Regions from separate parts of the Mesorhizobium delmotii genome, predicted to be linked through region 2. Evidence: riboswitches for the same ligand, from Rfam matches in the RefSeq annotation. Region 2 holds a riboswitch; each other region holds the start of a gene.
The links. Region 2 has a riboswitch for thiamine pyrophosphate ahead of thiB (thiamine ABC transporter substrate binding subunit). Riboswitches for the same ligand answer to the same signal wherever they lie in the genome.

Region 1 (4,563 bases), on a different contig from region 2:
AACTCGCCGAGTGTTTCCAGTTCGGCGAACTGCGCTGCGTCGTTGGCGTCGGCGATCGAGCCGGGACGAAGGCCGTCGCCGAGCGAGAAGGACACATCGTAAGCGCGGCAGATGTCGCAGATTTCCTCAAAATGCTCGTAGAGGAAGCTTTCGTGGTGATGATGCAGGCACCACTTGGCCATGATGGAACCGCCGCGCGACACGATGCCGGTGACCCGGTCGACCGTCAGCGGGATGTAGTGCAGCCGCACACCGGCATGGATGGTGAAATAGTCGACGCCCTGTTCGGCCTGTTCGATCAGCGTATCGCGGTAGATTTCCCAGGTCAGGTCCTCGGCGATCCCTCCGACCTTCTCAAGCGCCTGGTAGAGCGGCACGGTTCCGATCGGCACCGGCGAATTGCGGACGATCCATTCGCGGATGTTGTGGATGTTGCGACCGGTCGACAGGTCCATGACGGTGTCGGCCCCCCAGCGGATCGCCCAGACCATTTTTTCGACCTCTTCGGCCATCGACGAGGTGACGGCTGAATTGCCGATATTGGCATTGATCTTGACCAGGAAATTGCGGCCGATGATCATCGGCTCGCTCTCCGGATGGTTGATGTTGGCTGGAATGATAGCCCGCCCGCGCGCCACCTCGTCGCGCACGAATTCCGGCGTGACGAAGTCCGGGATCGCCGCGCCGAAAGACTCGCCGTCGCGCTGTATCCCGCCGCGTAAGCTCTCGCGGCCGAGATTCTCGCGAATGGCGACGAACTCCATTTCGGGGGTGATGATCCCGGCGCGCGCATAGGCAAGCTGCGTCACCGCTTTGCCCGTTTTTGCCTTTAGCGGCCGGTGGCGCACGGGAAACTCCGGCGTCAGGCGCTCACCTGACGCGAAGCCGTTGTCCTCCGGCCTGACACTGCGGCCATCGTGAAATTCGACGTCGCCGCGTGCCGTAACCCATTCATGGCGAAACCTGGCGAGGCCTTTTTCGATGCTGGTTTCGACAGTCGGGTCCGTATAGGGGCCGGACGGATCGTAAACGGTGACAGGCGGTTCGCCGGCAGTCGGATGGACGGAGATTTCGCGCATCGGCACCCTGATTTGCGGGTGGAGGACGCCGGGGTTGTGGATTTTCCGCGAGGCGGGCAGTGGTCCCGTCGAGACCGCCGGGGTGAGGGCATTCATCTTGAGGCTCCTTTGCTCATGCATTGGAGACCCAGTTCTGTGCCGGAAGGATGAAAAGACGCTTCTGTTGACCTGCCGAAACAGGACCTCGGGCGTAAACTCCCGCAAAGCGCTTGCACCGTCCCTACGCCAGTATGAACTGGATCAGGTTCAACGGGTCACTGCGCCGCGAAAGCCAGCAGTATCTCAGCCCCTTGCCGGGACTCCCCTGGTGAATGCCTCAGGTTGAACGGGCCGGCTCCGTTTTGTCAAGCGCATTCGGGTCCGGCCGAAAGCAGCAATCGCCTAGTTGGCAGCATCCGTTTGTGGATGCCATACCAAATGGCTTACACCGGGGGTCGTGGATGATTACCGACGACTTGCACCCACACGTCATTGCGATTGACGTGATGCTTTCTGGACTTGGGATGAGTTCTGCCAAGCCTCGCACGCCGCGTTGATGATGGGCTCGTAGGTTCGAAGGCCAGTTTGAGAGCAAGTTGGAGCGCAGGTATTTGCCCGAGGTTTTTCACCGGTTTTAGTTCGGGGGCATCGCGACGGCAGGAAACGGCATGGGTTCTCCGGCACGTCGCGATTTGCCCTTGTGTGCCATCCAGCGAGATCCATGAACAGCACTGCATGCGCGGTTGGCGACATGGCGGCTAGTGTCGGCAACTATCAACAACGGCCTGATGCTATAGCTGAACGAGCTGACAAAGCTCGCTAGTGGCGCCACCCATAGTTCGACGAACAGGATTCTTCCGCACATTGGTGCAGGTTCCGGTATTCACTGTTGGTGCGAATACGTTCCAAGAGTCGGAATCGCGGTCGACGCCGTGATTTGCCTGTGCTCCATGCCTTCCGCCCGCTGATTTCACCCGAGCCTTCGATTGTCCAACTTCTCCCGCAGGCCGACAGTGGCTGTGGCCGGGCCGAAGGCGATGGACTCGTGCTGTCCGAGTTGCGGCCGCCGGCCCGCCGCTTCCCACAGTCACTAATGCGCCAGTTGACCGATCTGCCGTCGCAGGGGCGCGGGTTGTCGAAATCCGGCTCCACGCAGGCGGTTTCGATGCGCGAATTCATAAGGCCAGCGCCGGATCTTCACCGAGAGGCTCCTGAGGCGGTTCGACCGAAAGCCGGCGCACGGTTCGGCTCGGCGAAAAACATCGTCCGCCTGAGGGCGAGGTTTCAGCCTGGCACGCTTGCTTGCAATGTCCTCAAGCGTTTGCGGGATTGGGTCCGCTTTACAGCCCACCCGAGATGCAGCTTCGATTCCGCTAAAATGAGCTTTGGAATCGGAGTATGCCGCCGAGGCTGTTCTTTTTGCCGAGGTGAGTCCAGTTCACGCCGGAACGGTCGAGCGTGCCGACGCCGAAGTTGCCGTAGTGGGCATAGTCGACTTCGGCTGTGACTGTGAAACCTGGAACGACCATATAGGCGACGTTTGCAGCCAGACCAGAGTTCCTGAGCTGATCACCCGAGACCTGAAGGTTGAACGAAGTTTTCTCGTCGAACGTGTAAGTGGCGCCGGCCCACAAAGCCCAATTGCCGCTCCAAATTTTGTAGAAGCCGCGACCGTGAGCGGCGACTGCGTTAGTTGGGTCATCGCTGAGATTGCCAATGGAGCCGTAGCCAAACATTCCAAATAGCGACAGGTCATCTGTGACATTGACATCGACTCGGACCTTGCCGGCCAAAGCTTCGTAGTCGCTGTCACGAGCGATTACGCCAGTGATCGCGCCCCAGCCCTGCGTCTGTTTCACGCCGAAGACGACGTGCGGAACATGACTGTCGATAGTACCGACTACACCCGACCCTTGTTCAAGTGAAACCAGAGCCGAAAAGCCATTATCGGCATCGAAGTAATACTGAGCCACGTTGGTATCGAAGTCGCTGTACGGAACGAGTATGTTATTGAGGACGTTCCCGGCGTAGCCTGTAAACGTGTCGAAGGCCGACTCGTCCTTACCAACTCGGAGGCCACCAAGCTGGATCCAGGCGGAAGTCAGCTTGACGCCGCTGTTGAAGCTATAGTTGTGAGGACTGTCCGGACCCGGATGAGCGTTGCGGTTGCCGAAGTTCACGCGGGTTTCAGTATAGGTCTTCAGTGCGCCGAGTTCGGTCTCTTGGCGCGTCCAAGTTTTGAACGTGAAACGCGTGTTGTTTCGCCAGGTGCCCTGAGCCTCGCCAGTTCTCACATCGGAGGTTCTTGTCCCGTCATACGATCGGACATCCCCGAGGCCGACGTCGTAACGGATGTAGCCGCCGATGCGCACGCAGGTCTCCGTGTCGGGGATATGGAAGTAGCCCGAACCGTAGACGTCGCAGACCTTGACGTATTCGGTCGGGCCCGGCGCGGAGACTTCGTCCGCCGCGCGAGCGACGGAAACGGAGATCAGGGCCGCAACTGAGCCGAGAAGAAGGCTGCTTACGTTCATTCTGGATCTCGATTCAAAGGTTAAAGTCGGAAGCGTCAAAGAGCGAACCCGTGGCCTATCCGAGGAGAAAAAACATGTGCATCGCGCTCCTCCTTCGTGCCTAAGGAATGCGCGATACTTAGTTGACTAGAGGAGTTCCGGTGTACTTTAAGAGTAAGCCGAGTGATACTTGTAATTTTGCTTAATCTCACTTCTTCAACTGCATGACTTATTGAAAAACAACTGTGGTTGGTCATCAACTGTCCGAAGGAGGTGAGATTCGACCAGCGTCAGGCTTAAAGAAAAGGCAAAACGCCTATTGCCTTGCTGCGCTTCCACACAACTGTCAGTCAAACTCTTTCAGTTACATCAGGGATTCAGCACTTCTGAACCAATATCCATCTCCGTTGTGTGGGTTGGCCGTCGGCGTTCGATGCGGAGCAGCAAGCGACGTGCCATCCTGAAGAGGTAGCTCCGCGCTGACACTTAAATTGGCCGGCGCAACTTCGTCGCGCTCCCCTTCTTTTTTGCTTTTTGGGGGTCAGGCTGAGCACTAAGCAGAGGTTTGGGACACGGTTCGTATGTCCGATATCTGACACTTTCGTTCGATACCGACAGCATCTGTTTGCTGTGAAGCTCGGGTCGAGACAGCATGCGGCGCCGCCGCTCGGACGCCAGGCGGGAGCGCCGCCATCTGGATCGTGCCAAGCATGGCCCGTTCCGTTTTGCAGCGGCGCAATCGTTCACATCCCTGTGCGACTCACCTGGCGCCCTTTGCGGATCGCATGGATGCATGCTCACGAGATTGGCGTGGTTGGGTTTCAGCGCCACCGCCTTGTTCGATTCGGTCAAACAGGCCAACTCTCGACAGATCACGGTTTATGGCTTATATAAACGCCCTAAAATCAGTTAAGGTCGTTTTTATGAGACAAAAATGCGCTCAACAGTGACAGATGCATTGCCTCCCAGAGTCAAGAGGGCGCTTGGCAAGC
Region 2 (4,724 bases):
CCGCATCAATGCCAGCACAACGACGAAGGTCAGCGCGATCTGCAGCAGTGTCAGCGTCACCGCGCGGGCAGGATCGAAATCGAAACGCAGTGCCTGGTAGATGGCGACCTCCAATGTCGTCGCACGCGGCCCGCCGCCCAGCGTGAGCACGATGGTAAAGGATGTGATGCAGAGCATGAAGACAAGCCCAGCGACGCCCGGCAACGCCGCGCGCAGCGTCGGCCATTCGATCAGCCGGAAGGCGGGTCTGGCGCCCATGCCGAGCTGGCTCGCCAGCCGCCACTGGTCGGCCGGCACTGTCGTCAGCGCTTCAAGGAACAGCCGCGTGGCCAGCGGCAGATTGAAGAAGACATGGGCGACGAGGATGCCGGACAGGCCGTATATGCCCGGCCAGCCCTGACCGCCAATCGCGGTGAGCACGCCGGCGAAATAGCCGGCACGGCCATAGAGAGCCAGAATGCCGAGTGCGGCGACGATGGCCGGCAGCGCAAGCGGCACGGCGAAGAGCTGCAGGATCAGGCCGCGACCAAAGAAGCGCGGATGCCGCGACAACGCCCGCGCAACGAACAGCGCCGGCACGACGGAAAGCAGTGTCGACAGCAAAGCCTGCCACAGCGTGAAACGGGCGACGCGGAAGAGGTAGGAATCGAAGGCCGACATGGCGCCGGACGGGTCGCGGGCGCCTTCGACGATGAGCCCGGCGAACGCTCCGCCGATCAGCAGCGCAACAGCGGCAAGCGCGATGGTGCCGGCAGTGACGCGGGGATCGGCAGGATATCCGGTATGCATGCCGCCCTGCCTAGTTCAACGATCGTCGAAGCAGAAAATATGGCTGAGGTCGAGTTCCCGCCCACCCCCCTCTGTCCTGCCGGACATCTCCCCCTCAAGTGGGGAGATTGGCAGCTTCACCCTCGCCTCAATCTTTCGACTGTAGCGATTGGCGAAAGCGGAAGTGACATCCGATCTCCCCCCTGGAGGGGGAGATGTCCGGCAGGACAGAGGGGGGCGCCGTAGAGTAATCATCTTTCAATCACAAGCTACTTGCTCATCACCGACAGCCATTCGTCGACCCAGGCCTTGCGATTGGCGGCGACCTCTTCGGGGCTGAAAAGCAAAGTCTTGGTCGGCTTGACGAGCTTGTCGAAAGCCGGATTGAGCGGTTTGTCGGTCTTGCCGGCAGGGAACATCCAGTTGGTCTCGGGGATGACATCCTGGAATTTCGGTCCGGTCATGAAAGTCAGGAACTGTTTCGCCAACGGGTTCTTCGCGCCTGACGTGGTGATGCCGGCAACCTCGATCTGCAGATACTCGCCCTCCTCGAAGGACGCCGCCTGATAGCGTTCGGTGTTTTCGGCGACCATGTGATAGGCCGGCGAGGTGGTATAGGACAGCACCATCGGCGCCTCGCCCTTGGTGAACAGGCCATAGGCCTCGCTCCAGCCCGGCGTCACGGTGAGCACCTTTGCCCTAAGCTTTGCCCAGGCTTCCGGCGCCTTGTCGCCATAAACCGACCTCACCCACAACAACAAGCCGAGACCGGGCGTCGAGGTGCGCGGATCCTGGATGACGATCTTCTCATCGGCATTGCCCTCGACCAATTCCTTCAGGCTCTTCGGCGGCGTCTTCAGCTTTTCGGTGTCGTAGACGACGGCGAAATAGCCATAGTCGAACGGCACGAAAATATCGTCGCTCCAGCCGCCCGGCACATTGACGTCGATGACGGCACCATGCGGCGAAAACAGGCCGGTGGCCTTGGCTTCCGCAGTCAGGTTGGTGTCGAGGCCGAGCACGATGTCGGCCTTGGTCGCGGCCCCTTCCAGCTTGACGCGGTTGAGCAGGGCGACGCCGTCGGCGACCGCGACGAATTCGAGAGTACAGCCGCATTCGGCCTCGAAGGCCTTCTTCACCGCGCGGCCTGGACCCCAGTCGGCGGTGAAGCTCTCATAGGTATAGACGGTGAGTTTTTCCTGCGCGGATGCCGGCCCGATGCCGGCGGGAACGGTCGCCGCAAGCAGCACTGCCGAAACTAGAGTGTATAAAAACGTACGCATCGGCGCCTCCTTCGTTCGCGTTGAAAGGAATTGAGGCGTCGGGCTGTCCGAAACGTCTAATCCCTCCGCCGGTACAAACCGGATCAGGTTCAGCGGGTTGGCATGGTCGCCTCTCAGCTGGTTCGCGAAGATCGCGTCCAGCACCCCGTTAGAGCGTTTCGACACATAGGCCCGGCCTAGTTGCGGCGCAAGCGGAAGTTTGCCGGGCATCTGGAACGCGGCCTTCCGTTTCGCAAGCAGGGCTGGTAAGGGCCACGCATATGAGCAAATTCACCATCCTGCTTGCCGGCGATCTAATCCGCACGCCGCTGCTCGACCGTCAGGTCGAAGGCTCCCGTGTCATCGCCGCCGACGCCGGCATGAGCCATGCCCGGACGCTGAACCTGACGCCGGAACTCTGGGTCGGCGACTTCGATTCGGTGCCGGCGGACTTGCCGGACGAGCTGGCCGCCGTGGCCCGCCAGGTGTTTCCGGCAGAAAAGGACAAGACCGACGGCGAACTGGCTATCGCCGCCGCGCTCGAACGCGGCGCGACCAGTCTCGTGCTCGCCGGCGCGTTCGGCGGCAAGCGCACCGACCACGCCTTCCTGCACCTGGCGCTCAGTGTCCGACTGGCCGAGGCAGGGACGGAGGTGCTTTTGACCAGCGGCGCACAGGAAGGCACCCCCTTGCTTCGCGGAAAGGCCGGCTTCGACTACGCCGATGGCACGCTGTTTTCGATTCTCGGCTTTTCCGACCTTACCGGCCTGACCGTGACCGGCGCCAAATGGCCGCTGAACCATATCGAGATGGCGTTCGGTTCGTCGCTGACCATTTCCAACGAGGTCAAGGGCCGGCTGGAAATCGCGCTGAGCAGTGGCCGCGCGCTGTTGCTCGCCCACCCATTCCCCTTACCTGGAAGCTGACATGGCGCCGCCACTTCTCAATCTCGACGGCATAAAACTGACCTTCGGTGGCACGCCGCTGCTCGACGGGGCGGAACTGACGGCGTCGGCGGGCGACAAGATCGCTTTGGTCGGCCGCAACGGCTCGGGCAAGTCGACGTTGCTCAAGATCGCTGCGGGATTGATAGAGCCGCAGGACGGCGAGGTGTTCCGCCAGCCCTCGGCGACAGTGCGCTACCTGCCGCAAATGCCCGACTTGGATGGTTTCGCCAGCGTCCGCGCCTATGTCGAGGCGGGGCTCGGACCCGCCGACGATCCCTACCGCGCCACCTATCTGATGGAGCATCTCGGCCTGTCCGGCGACGAGCGGCCGAGCGATCTCTCCGGCGGCGAGGCGCGCCGTGCCGCCCTTGCCCGCGTCATGGCGCCGGAGCCCGACATTCTCCTCCTCGATGAGCCGACCAACCATCTCGACCTGTCGGTCATCGAATGGCTGGAGGAGGAGCTTGCCCGCACCTCTTCGGCGCTGATCGTCATCTCGCACGACCGCCGCTTCCTCGAGCGCGTGTCGCGCGCCACCGTCTGGCTCGATCGCGGCCAGACCCGCAGGCTGGACAAGGGCTTTGGCCATTTCGAGGAATGGCGCGACACCGTTCTGGAAGAAGAAGAGCGCGAGCAGCACAAGCTTGGCCGCCAGATCGTGCGCGAGGAGCACTGGCTGCGCTATGGCGTGACTGCAAGGCGCAAGCGCAACATGCGCCGGCTCGGCGAACTGCAGACCATGCGCCAGCGCTTTCGTGGCCATCGCGGCGCCGAGGGTGCGGCGACCATGGTGGCCAGCGACGCCGCCGAATCCGGCAAGCTGGTGATCGAGGCCAAGACCATCGAGAAGAGCTTTGGCGACCTTACTGTGGTCAAGGGCTTCTCGACCCGCATCCAGCGCGGCGACCGCGTCGGCCTGGTCGGCCCGAACGGTGCCGGCAAGACGACACTGCTGAAGATGCTGACCGGCGAATTGAAGCCGGACTCAGGCACGGTGCGGCTCGGCACCAATCTGGAGATCGCCACGCTCGACCAGAAACGCGAGGCGGTCGATCCGCAAGAGACACTGGCGCAATACCTTACCGACGGGCGCGGCGAGAACCTCGTCATCAATGGCGAGCAGCGCCACGTCGTCTCCTACATGAAGGATTTCCTGTTCAAACCGGAACAGGCGCGCACGCCGGTGCGCGAGCTTTCGGGCGGCGAGCGGGCGCGGCTGCTGCTCGCCCGCGTGCTGGCGCGGCCGGCGAACCTGCTGGTGCTCGATGAGCCGACCAACGACCTCGACATGGAGACGCTGGAATTGCTGCAGGAACTGGTCGCCGGTTTTGCCGGTACGGTGATCCTCGTCAGCCACGACCGCGATTTCCTCGACCGCACCTTGACCAGCCTGGTCGCGCCGGACGGCGGTGGCCGCTGGATCGAATATGCCGGCGGCTATTCCGACATGCTGGCGCAGCGCGGCGGCACCAAGCTGGACGACCGCAAGGCACGGCCAAAGGCCGAGACCAGCGAAGTGGTGGCGGTAGGCAGGAGCGAAGCAGCTGCGCCGAAGGGCTCGGCAAAAAAACTGTCGTTCAAGCAAAAATTCGCGCTGGAATCGCTGCCGAAGAAGATCGAGGCGGTGACCGCCTCGATATCACGGCTGGAGGACAACATCGCCGACCCGGCCTATTACGAGCGCGATCCGGCCTCGTTCCAGAAGACCATCGCCGCCCTCGACAAGGAGCGCGCCACGCTGGCAGCG
Region 3 (4,724 bases), on a different contig from region 2:
GACGAAGCGCATATCACCTCTCTGAAGCCGCGGATCGTTACGTTCGACCAGGATAACCACATACTCGACCGCCTGAGCTACTCCGTCGATCTTGACGCCGATGGCCGTTACAGTTTCTCCATTCTTGACGAGGCGAATGAGGCTTTGGCCATTCCTGCCCTGGTCTCCGGGGCGTGACTTGCGCCGTATATGTGAGAGCCTCTCCGCCTCGTTGCAACTCGCCCAGCGCCGAAGAGAGGACCTCACGGAGCTGCTGACACTCCAGCTTCGAAAGGAGGAGGCCCGCCGCGCCTTCCGGGAACGTGGGCTTTCGTGAGATGGCGCAATGTCCCGCGTCTCCATGGTGCGCCAACAGCGGCGTGGCTCTAATGTGAATTTGCGTGTTTGACCCCTGTCTCAGGTTACTTGCCGTGGCGGCTTGCAAATTCTTGCTGCTTTTTCCAGCGCCGCGGCCGGGTCCTTGACGACCTGGCTTTTCATGATCTTTGCCGCCGTGTCGATGAGGCAGGTCACATAGTCGTCTTCCGCATCGGCAGCGGTGCCAACCATCATCGTAAATATGGCCAGCCGAACGGCCGCAAATAGCGTTGAAATGGCCCTTCGGCGATGTGTTTCTCCCGCCGGCGCCAAAGGCTCACCAGCCATCCAACGTCTTCCCAAATCCGGTGGCCTGCCAGCAAGGCCGAGCCTGGCTCGTTGGCCTTCGGCGAAATTCTCGGCGGGAGACTGTGTCTTGAACCGATGAACTGTCAGTTTGCCGTCCTCAACAATATGAACGACCCATCCGCCACCGGCGCGTTTGACGCGCACGTCGTTTGGTTCGCCAGCCACCATTGCTGCCCCTCATTTTCGTCGCCCTGGACCGAGACTGGAAGTCGTTCCCCGCACAGCGAAAAACACGAGACCTTACGTAGCGTCAAGCGCGGATTTTCTGATAGCTGACGCTTTATGGATTGGGCGGGGACAGCGATTTCGGCCCGGAACCTCCGAGCCCGCTTCATCTTGCATTCGGATCGATTTAGATGCGTGAATTTTGCATGTTAATGCCGCCTTATTATCCGCAGCCAATGTGAGTGGGAACGCGTATTCAGTTCGAGTAGCTCTGCAAAAGCCCGCCGCTCTTGCCCTCAAGAGTGGCGGGTTTTTCGGCTGTGAAATGCTGGCGCGACCGGTGCGGATGCTGCCTCGCGAACGCGACCTTCCCGACGAAACCATTTCTGAAGCGCTACGATCAATTCCGGCAACAGGTCGATGCCTTCATCGACATGCCCGAGCGGTTGATCGATCTGCTCTTCCGTTTCCCTCACCAGTATTGTGGCCAACCTGTCGACACGCCCGCGAAAAGGAATTCGCCGCGCTGACCAGGCAGGGCGGATCGAGGCGATCTCCTCGCAAACCTTTGGTGCCGATTGGAGGCGTGATCATCATAAGGATTGATCTTTAGTCCGACGGTTTGGCAGGTCCCGTTGATCCGTCGCCAGGTCTCCGGAGCGTGATTTGTCGCCGACACATGTGCGAGCGTTTTCCTCGGGTTTGTTCGACCGCCGATCACCGCCACTGGCCGAAGGCGCTTGACAAAGCAGTGCCGGCTCGTTCAATTCCAAGCATTCACCAGGGGAGTCCCGGCAAGGGGCTGAGATACTGCTGGCTTTCGCGGCGCAGTGACCCGTTGAACCTGATCCAGTTCATACTGGCGTAGGGACGGTGCAAGCGCTTTGCGGGAGTTTACGCCCGAAAACCTGTAAGCAGGCAGACCAAAGCGTCTTTTCATCCTTCCGGCACAGAACTGGGTCTCCAATGCATGAGCAAAGGAGCCTCACGATGAATGCCCTCACCCCCGCCGTGTCGACGGGACCACTGCCCGCCTCGCGGAAAATCCACAAACCCGGCTCGATCCATCCGCAGATCAGGGTGCCGATGCGGGAAATCGCCGTTTATCCGACGGCCGGCGAACCGGCGGTTACCGTCTATGATCCGTCCGGCCCCTATACCGATCCGACGGTTGAAACGAACATCGAGAACGGCCTTGCCCGGATTCGGCACGGATGGATCAAGGCGCGCGGCGATGTCGAATTCCAGGAAGGCCGCGGTGTGAGGCCGGAGGACAACGGGTTCGCATCAGGCGAACGGCTGACGCCGGAATTTCCCATCCGCAATCGACCACTCAAGGCCAAAGCGGGCAAGGCGGTGACCCAGCTCGCCTATGCTCGCGCCGGCATCATCACACCCGAAATGGAATTCGTCGCCATCCGCGAGAATCTCGGCCGCGGGATCCTGCGCGGCAGCGTGCTGCGCGACGGCGAAGCCTTCGGCGCCGCGATCCCCGACTTCGTCACGCCGGAATTCGTACGCGACGAGATTGCACGCGGGCGGGCCATCATTCCCGCCAACATCAACCACCCCGAGAGCGAGCCGATGATCATCGGCCGCAATTTCCTGGTGAAGATCAACGCCAATATCGGCAACTCCGCCGTCACCTCGTCGATGGCCGAAGAGGTTGAAAAAATGGTCTGGGCGATCCGCTGGGGCGCCGACACCGTCATGGACCTTTCGACTGGCCGCAACATCCACAACATCCGCGAATGGATTCTACGCAATTCGCCGGTGCCGATCGGCACCGTGCCGCTCTACCAGGCGCTCGAAAAGGTCGGAGGCGTCGCCGAGGACCTGACCTGGGAAATCTACCGCGACACGCTGATCGAACAGGCCGAGCAGGGTGTCGACTATTTCACGATCCATGCCGGCGTGCGGCTGCACTACATCCCGCTGACGGTTGACCGGGTCACCGGCATCGTGTCGCGCGGCGGCTCCATCATGGCCAAGTGGTGCCTGCATCATCACCGCGAGAGCTTCCTCTACGAGTATTTCGAGGAAATCTGCGACATTGCCAGAGCCTACGACGTGTCCTTCTCGCTAGGCGACGGCCTTCGTCCCGGCTCGATCGCCGACGCTAACGACGCGGCGCAATTCGCCGAACTAGAAACGCTCGGCGAGCTGACCAAGATCGCCTGGGCCAAGGACTGCCAGGTCATGATCGAGGGGCCCGGCCACGTGCCGATGCACAAGATCAAGGAGAACATGGACAAGCAGCTCGCCGTCTGCGGCGAGGCGCCGTTCTACACGCTTGGGCCGCTGACCACCGACATCGCACCCGGCTACGACCACATCACCTCAGGCATCGGCGCGGCGATGATCGGCTGGTACGGCACGGCGATGCTCTGCTATGTCACGCCCAAGGAGCATCTCGGTCTCCCCGACCGCAACGACGTCAAGACGGGCGTCATCACCTACAAGATAGCCGCGCACGCCGCCGACCTCGCCAAGGGACATCCGGCTGCGAAGGTGAGGGATGATGCCCTTTCCCGCGCGCGATTCGAGTTCCGCTGGGAAGACCAGTTCAACCTGTCGCTCGACCCCGAAACCGCGCGGTCCTTCCACGACCAGACCTTGCCCAAGGAGGCGCACAAGCTGGCGCATTTTTGCTCGATGTGCGGGCCGAAATTCTGCTCGATGCGCATCTCCCACGACATTCGGGCCGAGGCACAGAAAGAGGGCATGGCGGCGATGGCCGCGAAGTACCGCGAGGGCGGCAATCTTTACATGCCGGTGGACGGCGAACCGCCCATGCCGAAGATGCCGGAGCCGTCATGAGGCTGCTGGTCAAAGGGGCCGGCGTCGCCGGCCTCACCGCCGCCTTCGAACTCGCCGCCCGCGGTGCTGCGGTAACCATTGCCGAGACCCGGCATGGCCTTGGCGGCAACGCATCATGGATGGCCGGCGGCATGCTGGCGCCCTGGTGCGAGCGCGAAAGCGCCGAGCAGCCGGTGCTGGATCTCGGACGCGATGCCGCCGACTGGTGGGATGCGGTCCTGCCGGATCATGTCACGCGGGCCGGAACGCTCGTTTTGGCAATGCCGCGGGATGCGGGCGAACTCGACCGGTTTGCAAGCCGCACGTCGGGTTATCGGCGGGTCGACGAAGACGAAATCGCGCTCCTGGAACCCGATCTCGCCGGCCGCTTCCGTCGCGGGCTGTTCTTCCCGGGCGAAGCCCATCTCGACCCACGCCGTGCAATGGCGGCGCTGCATGAAAAACTCGCCGGAAGCGGCGTCGAGTTCCGCTTCGGAGTGGACGCCCGGCACGTGACGGGATTCGACCGCGAGATCGACTGCATGGGAATGGCGTACGGCGATGAAAGGCTTCGCGGCGTTCGCGGCGAGATGCTGATCCTGCGTACACCGGACATCTCGCTGTCGCGCCCGGTCAGGCTGCTGCACCCGCGTTTGCCGCTCTATCTGGCGCCGCGCGCCGACCACCATTTCATGGCGGGTGCAACGATGGTCGAGAGCCTGTCCACGGAGCCGGTCACGGCACGGGCGATGATGGAACTTCTGAACGCCGCCTATTCGGTTCATCCCGCCTTCGGCGAGGCCGCGATCGTTGAGACGGGGGTCGGCATTCGCCCGGCATTTTCCGACAACCTGCCGCGCGTCGAAGCGCATGGCAGGACCGTCGCGATCAACGGGCTCTACCGCCACGGTTTCCTTCTGGCCCCCGCCATGGCGCGCCGGGCGGCCGACCTTGTTTTCGATTCTGACAAACCGGTGGAACTTGCTGATGAAACTGACGGTCAACGGCAAAGCGCATGAGATCACCGCCGCCACCCTGGCGGAGCTTCTCGCGGCGCTTGACTACGAAGGCAACTGGCTTGCAACGGCCGTGAA
Region 4 (4,724 bases), on a different contig from region 2:
CGGCGAGCGTGGTGTCATCGGCCGCGCCATGCCGCAGGGCGACATTCTCGGCTTCGCGCCGCCGCTGTGCCTCACCCGCGAAGAGGCTGACATCGTCGTCTCCAAGACGGCGGATGCGGTGAAGAGCGTGTTTGCCAATCTCTAATTTGTAGACCTTGGCGCTGCCCCTCATCCGCCTGCCGGCACCTTCCCCCGTAAGAAACGGGGAGAAGGGTCAAGCACCCAGCGCCGGCGCCCCCCTCTCCCCGTTCTTCACGGGGAGAGGTAAGGGTGAGGGGCAGCGCGACCCGGAATTCTGGAAGCAACATCGATGACCGCAAAACCCTCCCTCCCCGCCACCATGGCCGCGGTGCTTCTGACCGGTCACGGCGGACCGGAAAAGCTTGTCTATCGCACCGACGTGAAAGTGCCCTCACCCGCCCCTGACGAAGTGCTGGTCAAGGTCACCGCTTGCGGCATGAACAACACCGATGTCTGGGTGCGACAGGGCGCCTACGGCACGGAGGAAGATGCTGCCGCCGTGTCGACCTGGCGGCGTCAGGGCAACACGCTGACTTTCCCGCGCATCCAGGGCACCGACACCGTCGGCAACATCGTTGCCGTCGGCGATGGTGTTTCTTCGGCCCGCATCGGCGAGCGGGTGATGGTCGATTTCTCGATCTACAACCGCGACGATGATTCACTCGCCGACATCGACTATATGGGCCACGGCCGCGACGGCGGCTATGCCGAATACCAGGCCGTGCCGGCCGAAAATGCCCATGTCGTCGCTACCGACCTGACTGACGTCGAACTCGCCACTTTCTGCTGCGCTTACCTTACCGGCGAACAGATGCTGGAACGCGCCGCATTGATGGCCGGCGAGCGCGTGCTGGTCACCGGCGCGTCGGGCGGCGTCGGCTCCGGCATCGTGCAATTGGCGCGGGCGCGCGGCGCGATCCCCTATGCCGTCGTCGGCAAGGGCAAGGAACAGGCCGTGCTCGACATCGGCGCCGAGGCGGTGATCACCCGTGGCGTCGCCGATCTGCCTGCTGCCGTGAACGACGCGACCGACGGCCAACCGATCGACGTGGTCGCCGACCTCGTCGGCGGTGCGATTTTCAATGACCTCTTGCGCATCCTTCGGCCCGAAGGCCGCTACACCACCGCCGGCGCGATTGCCGGCCCGGTCGTGCAGCTCGATCTGCGCACCATGTACCTGAAACATTTGCAGCTGCACGGGTCGAGCCAGGGCACGCGTGCGGACTTTCGCCGTATCGTCCGCTACATCGAGGACAAGAAGATCCGGCCGCTGGTCGGCGGGGTCTACAAGCTCTCCGATTTCCACCGCGCCCAGGCGGATTTCATCGCCAAGGATTTTGTCGGCAAGTTAGTTGTCGTGCCTGATGCTGTCTCGGATCTCGCAGCAACCCGTTGACAGCCAAGATTATCGCTCTCGCTTAGTTCTGCGATCGACATGATGGGCCAAAAGCTGGCTCAGACGCCGACCGGTTCGTCCGCTACGGGCAGCCGTCGTCGTCTAGTTGGCACGGGTAGTGTGGCAGGAATATTACCCCTCGGCTGCGAATACGTAGCTGTTGCCATCCTTGGACAGCGTGCCGACGTTCGGCATCAACCAGTGAGTACCCGAAATGGTGAGCTTGTCGGCGACCGCGCGATCGAAGATCTTCTTTCGCGTTTCGACGGCCATTTGCGGATCCTGGTCGATAGCAAGCTGCCACTCGGGATTTGTTGAAATGTGGGGCGCAAGATTGACCACGTCAGCGCTGATCAGGAACTGTTTGCCGCCCGAGGTCACCAGATGCGCGACCATTCCCGGGCTATGACCAGGCGCCTGAACGGCGTGCACGCCGGGCAGGAGTTCTGGTTCACCCTCAAAAGTCCTGACGTTTTTCCACGTCGCCACGGTAGCCTGAATGCGCCGGGCGAGGCCCTTGCGCGTCGGTCCGAGATCGATCGACTCGACCCCCGGGCGCGTCCACCATTTCAATTCCGCGGCGGGCACCACGATGTCGGCATCCGGGAAGACCTGCGCATTGCTCTCATTGTTCATGAGGCCATAAATGTGGTCGCCGTGGAGATGGGGGATCAGGATCGTCTTGACTGCCTTGGGGTCAAGGCCCGCCGCGGCCATGCTCTCGAATAGCCGGCCGTTCCCTTCACCATAAATCGGATGACCGCCCGTGCCCGAGTCGATCAGGACCACTTGATCGCGCAGCTTGAGCGCCATGACGATAAACCGCAGGGGCGCCTGATTGTCGGGAAAACCGGCACCACGCAACGCCGCCTTGACCTGTTCGACGCTGACATTCCTGACCATACCCTCCCGCAGCGGAACGTCACGCATGCCATCAATCAGAGAGAAGACTTCAATGTCGCCAACCTTGTATTTTCGGAAAGGTTGGGCGACGGCCTGTTGAGCGCAGGCCGCGTCGACAAACGTGATCGGCTTGTCGAGTCCAAATGCAGCATGAGCACCGGCTGCGCCAAGTGTCAGGTCGCGACCCGAGATATCGAACATCCTTCCCCGCTGACTGAATGATCGAGCATATCAACGGCGGTCGGCACTGCACAAGGTCGGCTGGGGTCGTGAGCCGCAAGTTAAACTGAGACACCACCCGACCGCGCGAACCTTCGCCCCGAAGGCCGCTACACGGCGGCCGGCGCGATTGCCGGCCCGGTCGTGCAGCTCGATCTGCGCACATGTGTCCCAAGCAGTTGCAGCTGCACGGGTCCAGCCAGGGCACGCGACACGATTTCCGCCGTATCGTCCGCTACATCGAGGAGAAGAAGATCCGGCCGCCGGTCGGCGGTGTCTACAAGCTCTCCGATTTCCACCGCGCCCAGGCGGATTTCATCGCCAAGGACTTTGTCGGCAAGCTGGTAGTCGTTCCGGATGCCGTTTCGGATTTCGCTGCAACCCGTTGACAACCAACACTAACAAGGGCTCGGGCTGTTCGCCGACACGGTAAAGTCGAGCGCGACATGGCCTTGCGGCGCGCCGAAGCGAAGGAAGGCTTCCGATAGCGTCGCGAACACCGGTCCGGCATCGCCTCTAAGCTTGGTGCAGAAATTCTTCGACCTGTCGAAGACGCCCGAAGTCTTGAGAAAGTCGATGCAGCCGTAGATCTCGTCCATGTGGTGGCCCTCGCCGAGCGGATAGAGCGAGAACTGCGCGGCGACCTCTTGTCCGAGCTTTTTCGCGCTGTCGACATGCGCCCGCGCCGCGCCGATGCGCTCGGCCAGGGACAGTTCGTGACTGCTGCCGGAAATCGGTGTGCAGATCGGATCGTCAGGCTCGCCAGGGCAGCCGCGCGACACCGTTGCCGATAATACGCAATGCACGCCACTTGCCGCCGCCGATGCGAACAGGTCGCGCATGGCCGGGAAAAGCTGTTCCGGCGGGCCGACGATCAGCGTCGAGATGTCGTCGGTCTCGATGCGGAAATTCGGCCGATAGGAATCCATCGCCGAAATCGCTTTGAGGATGACGCCGACGAAATCGTCGCACATCGGATACAGGGAAATCTGTGCACCTGAAAACATGGTCGCCTCGCTCCGCTGGCATTACCCAGATCAGCTTGAGGGACCGAAGGCTTGGCACCTTCCATCTCAGCCCCGGCAGTACGGAGCGCCCCTGTCGATGGGAGCGACGTAGCACCTGCGCGAAGGATGTTCAAGTATGGTCCAGGCAGTCGCTTCGGACCAATTGCCGATCGTGGCGCCGCCGGCGAAGCTGCCGATCTCCCCCTGCGGGGAGATGCCCGGCAGGGCCGAAGGGTGCTGTCCCTCGAACCTCTCAAGACCTGGGTTCCTCGCTCCCGCGAAGCGGGGGAGAGGTGGCCGCGAAGCGGCCGGAGAGGGGGCTTTCGTAGGGCGCGGTTCCCCCTCTCCGTCTCGGCTTCGCCGAGCCACCTCTCCCCCACTCTGGTGGGGGCGAGGAACCCAAGCTGGAATGAAGCCGCGATCCCCTCTGCCCTGCCGGACATCTTTCTCGCAAGGGGGGGAGATTGAATGTCGCTTCGGCTTTCGCCAATCACCAGCGCCCATTCAGCCTCTTTGTTTCGCTGCCCTGTTCAGCTCGGTGATCCGACCTGGCCGGCGGCGGCTTCAAGCGATCTTTCGAACGCGTCGATCATCTCATCGACCTGTGGCTCGGTGATGATCAGCGGCGGGCAGAAAGCCAGCGCGTCGCCCATGTTGCGGGATATCACGCCGTTCTGCTGCATGAAACCGTTGACGAGCCCGCCCAGCGCGCCGGCCGTCTCCCACGGCGTCTTGTTCGCCTTGTCGCCGACCAGTTCGACCGCCGCGATCAGGCCGACGCCGCGCACCTCGCCGACAAGCGGGTGCGACGCGAGGCTGCGCAGCCGCTTCTGCATATGCGCGCCGACCCTGCACGCATTGCCGACAAGGTCGCGCTCCTCGATCAGCTTCAGGTTCTCGAACGCGACCGCCGCCGCGACGGGGTGGCCGCCGCCGGTGAAGCCGTGGCCGAAGGTGCCGATGCGATTGCTTTCGTCGGCAATCGGCTCGAACATTTTTTCGTTGATCAGCAGGGCCGAGATCGGCAGATAGGACGAAGAAATCTGCTTCGACAGCACCATGATGTCAGGCCTGATGCCGAAGGTCTGCGAACCGAACATCTCGCCGGTTCGACCAAAGCCGCAGATCACCTCGTCGGCGACCAGCAGGATGTCGTATTTCGACAGCACCGCCTGGAT

Region 1: linked by a shared signal. The riboswitch ahead of thiC (phosphomethylpyrimidine synthase ThiC) and the one ahead of thiB (thiamine ABC transporter substrate binding subunit) in region 2 are both predicted to bind thiamine pyrophosphate.
Region 3: linked by a shared signal. The riboswitch ahead of thiC (phosphomethylpyrimidine synthase ThiC) and the one ahead of thiB (thiamine ABC transporter substrate binding subunit) in region 2 are both predicted to bind thiamine pyrophosphate.
Region 4: linked by a shared signal. The riboswitch ahead of BQ8482_RS13440 (YkoF family thiamine/hydroxymethylpyrimidine-binding protein) and the one ahead of thiB (thiamine ABC transporter substrate binding subunit) in region 2 are both predicted to bind thiamine pyrophosphate.

The regions. Positions count from the first base shown of each region.
Region 1 covers NZ_FUIG01000029.1:109,180-113,742, forward strand. Annotated here, with positions in the region: partial or broken gene thiC (phosphomethylpyrimidine synthase ThiC) at 1-1,175, opposite strand, end outside; TPP riboswitch at 1,279-1,395, opposite strand; gene BQ8482_RS19310 (porin) at 2,432-3,592, opposite strand; gene BQ8482_RS19315 (helix-turn-helix domain-containing protein) at 4,506-4,563, shown strand, end outside.
Region 2 covers NZ_FUIG01000043.1:41,775-46,498, reverse strand. Annotated here, with positions in the region: gene thiP (thiamine/thiamine pyrophosphate ABC transporter permease) at 1-789, opposite strand, end outside; gene thiB (thiamine ABC transporter substrate binding subunit) at 1,038-2,051, opposite strand; TPP riboswitch at 2,095-2,209, opposite strand; gene BQ8482_RS25640 (thiamine diphosphokinase) at 2,312-2,956, shown strand; gene BQ8482_RS25635 (ABC-F family ATP-binding cassette domain-containing protein) at 2,958-4,724, shown strand, end outside.
Region 3 covers NZ_FUIG01000019.1:76,269-80,992, forward strand. Annotated here, with positions in the region: gene panD (aspartate 1-decarboxylase) at 1-177, shown strand, start outside; gene BQ8482_RS39145 (hypothetical protein) at 397-834, opposite strand; TPP riboswitch at 1,604-1,720, shown strand; gene thiC (phosphomethylpyrimidine synthase ThiC) at 1,822-3,651, shown strand; gene thiO (glycine oxidase ThiO) at 3,648-4,649, shown strand; gene thiS (sulfur carrier protein ThiS) at 4,618-4,724, shown strand, end outside.
Region 4 covers NZ_FUIG01000023.1:17,001-21,724, reverse strand. Annotated here, with positions in the region: gene BQ8482_RS13460 (aspartate aminotransferase family protein) at 1-145, shown strand, start outside; gene BQ8482_RS13455 (alcohol dehydrogenase family protein) at 311-1,417, shown strand; gene BQ8482_RS13450 (MBL fold metallo-hydrolase) at 1,550-2,521, opposite strand; partial or broken gene BQ8482_RS13445 (zinc-binding dehydrogenase) at 2,633-2,928, shown strand; gene BQ8482_RS13440 (YkoF family thiamine/hydroxymethylpyrimidine-binding protein) at 2,938-3,546, opposite strand; TPP riboswitch at 3,537-3,649, opposite strand; gene BQ8482_RS13435 (aspartate aminotransferase family protein) at 4,077-4,724, opposite strand, start outside.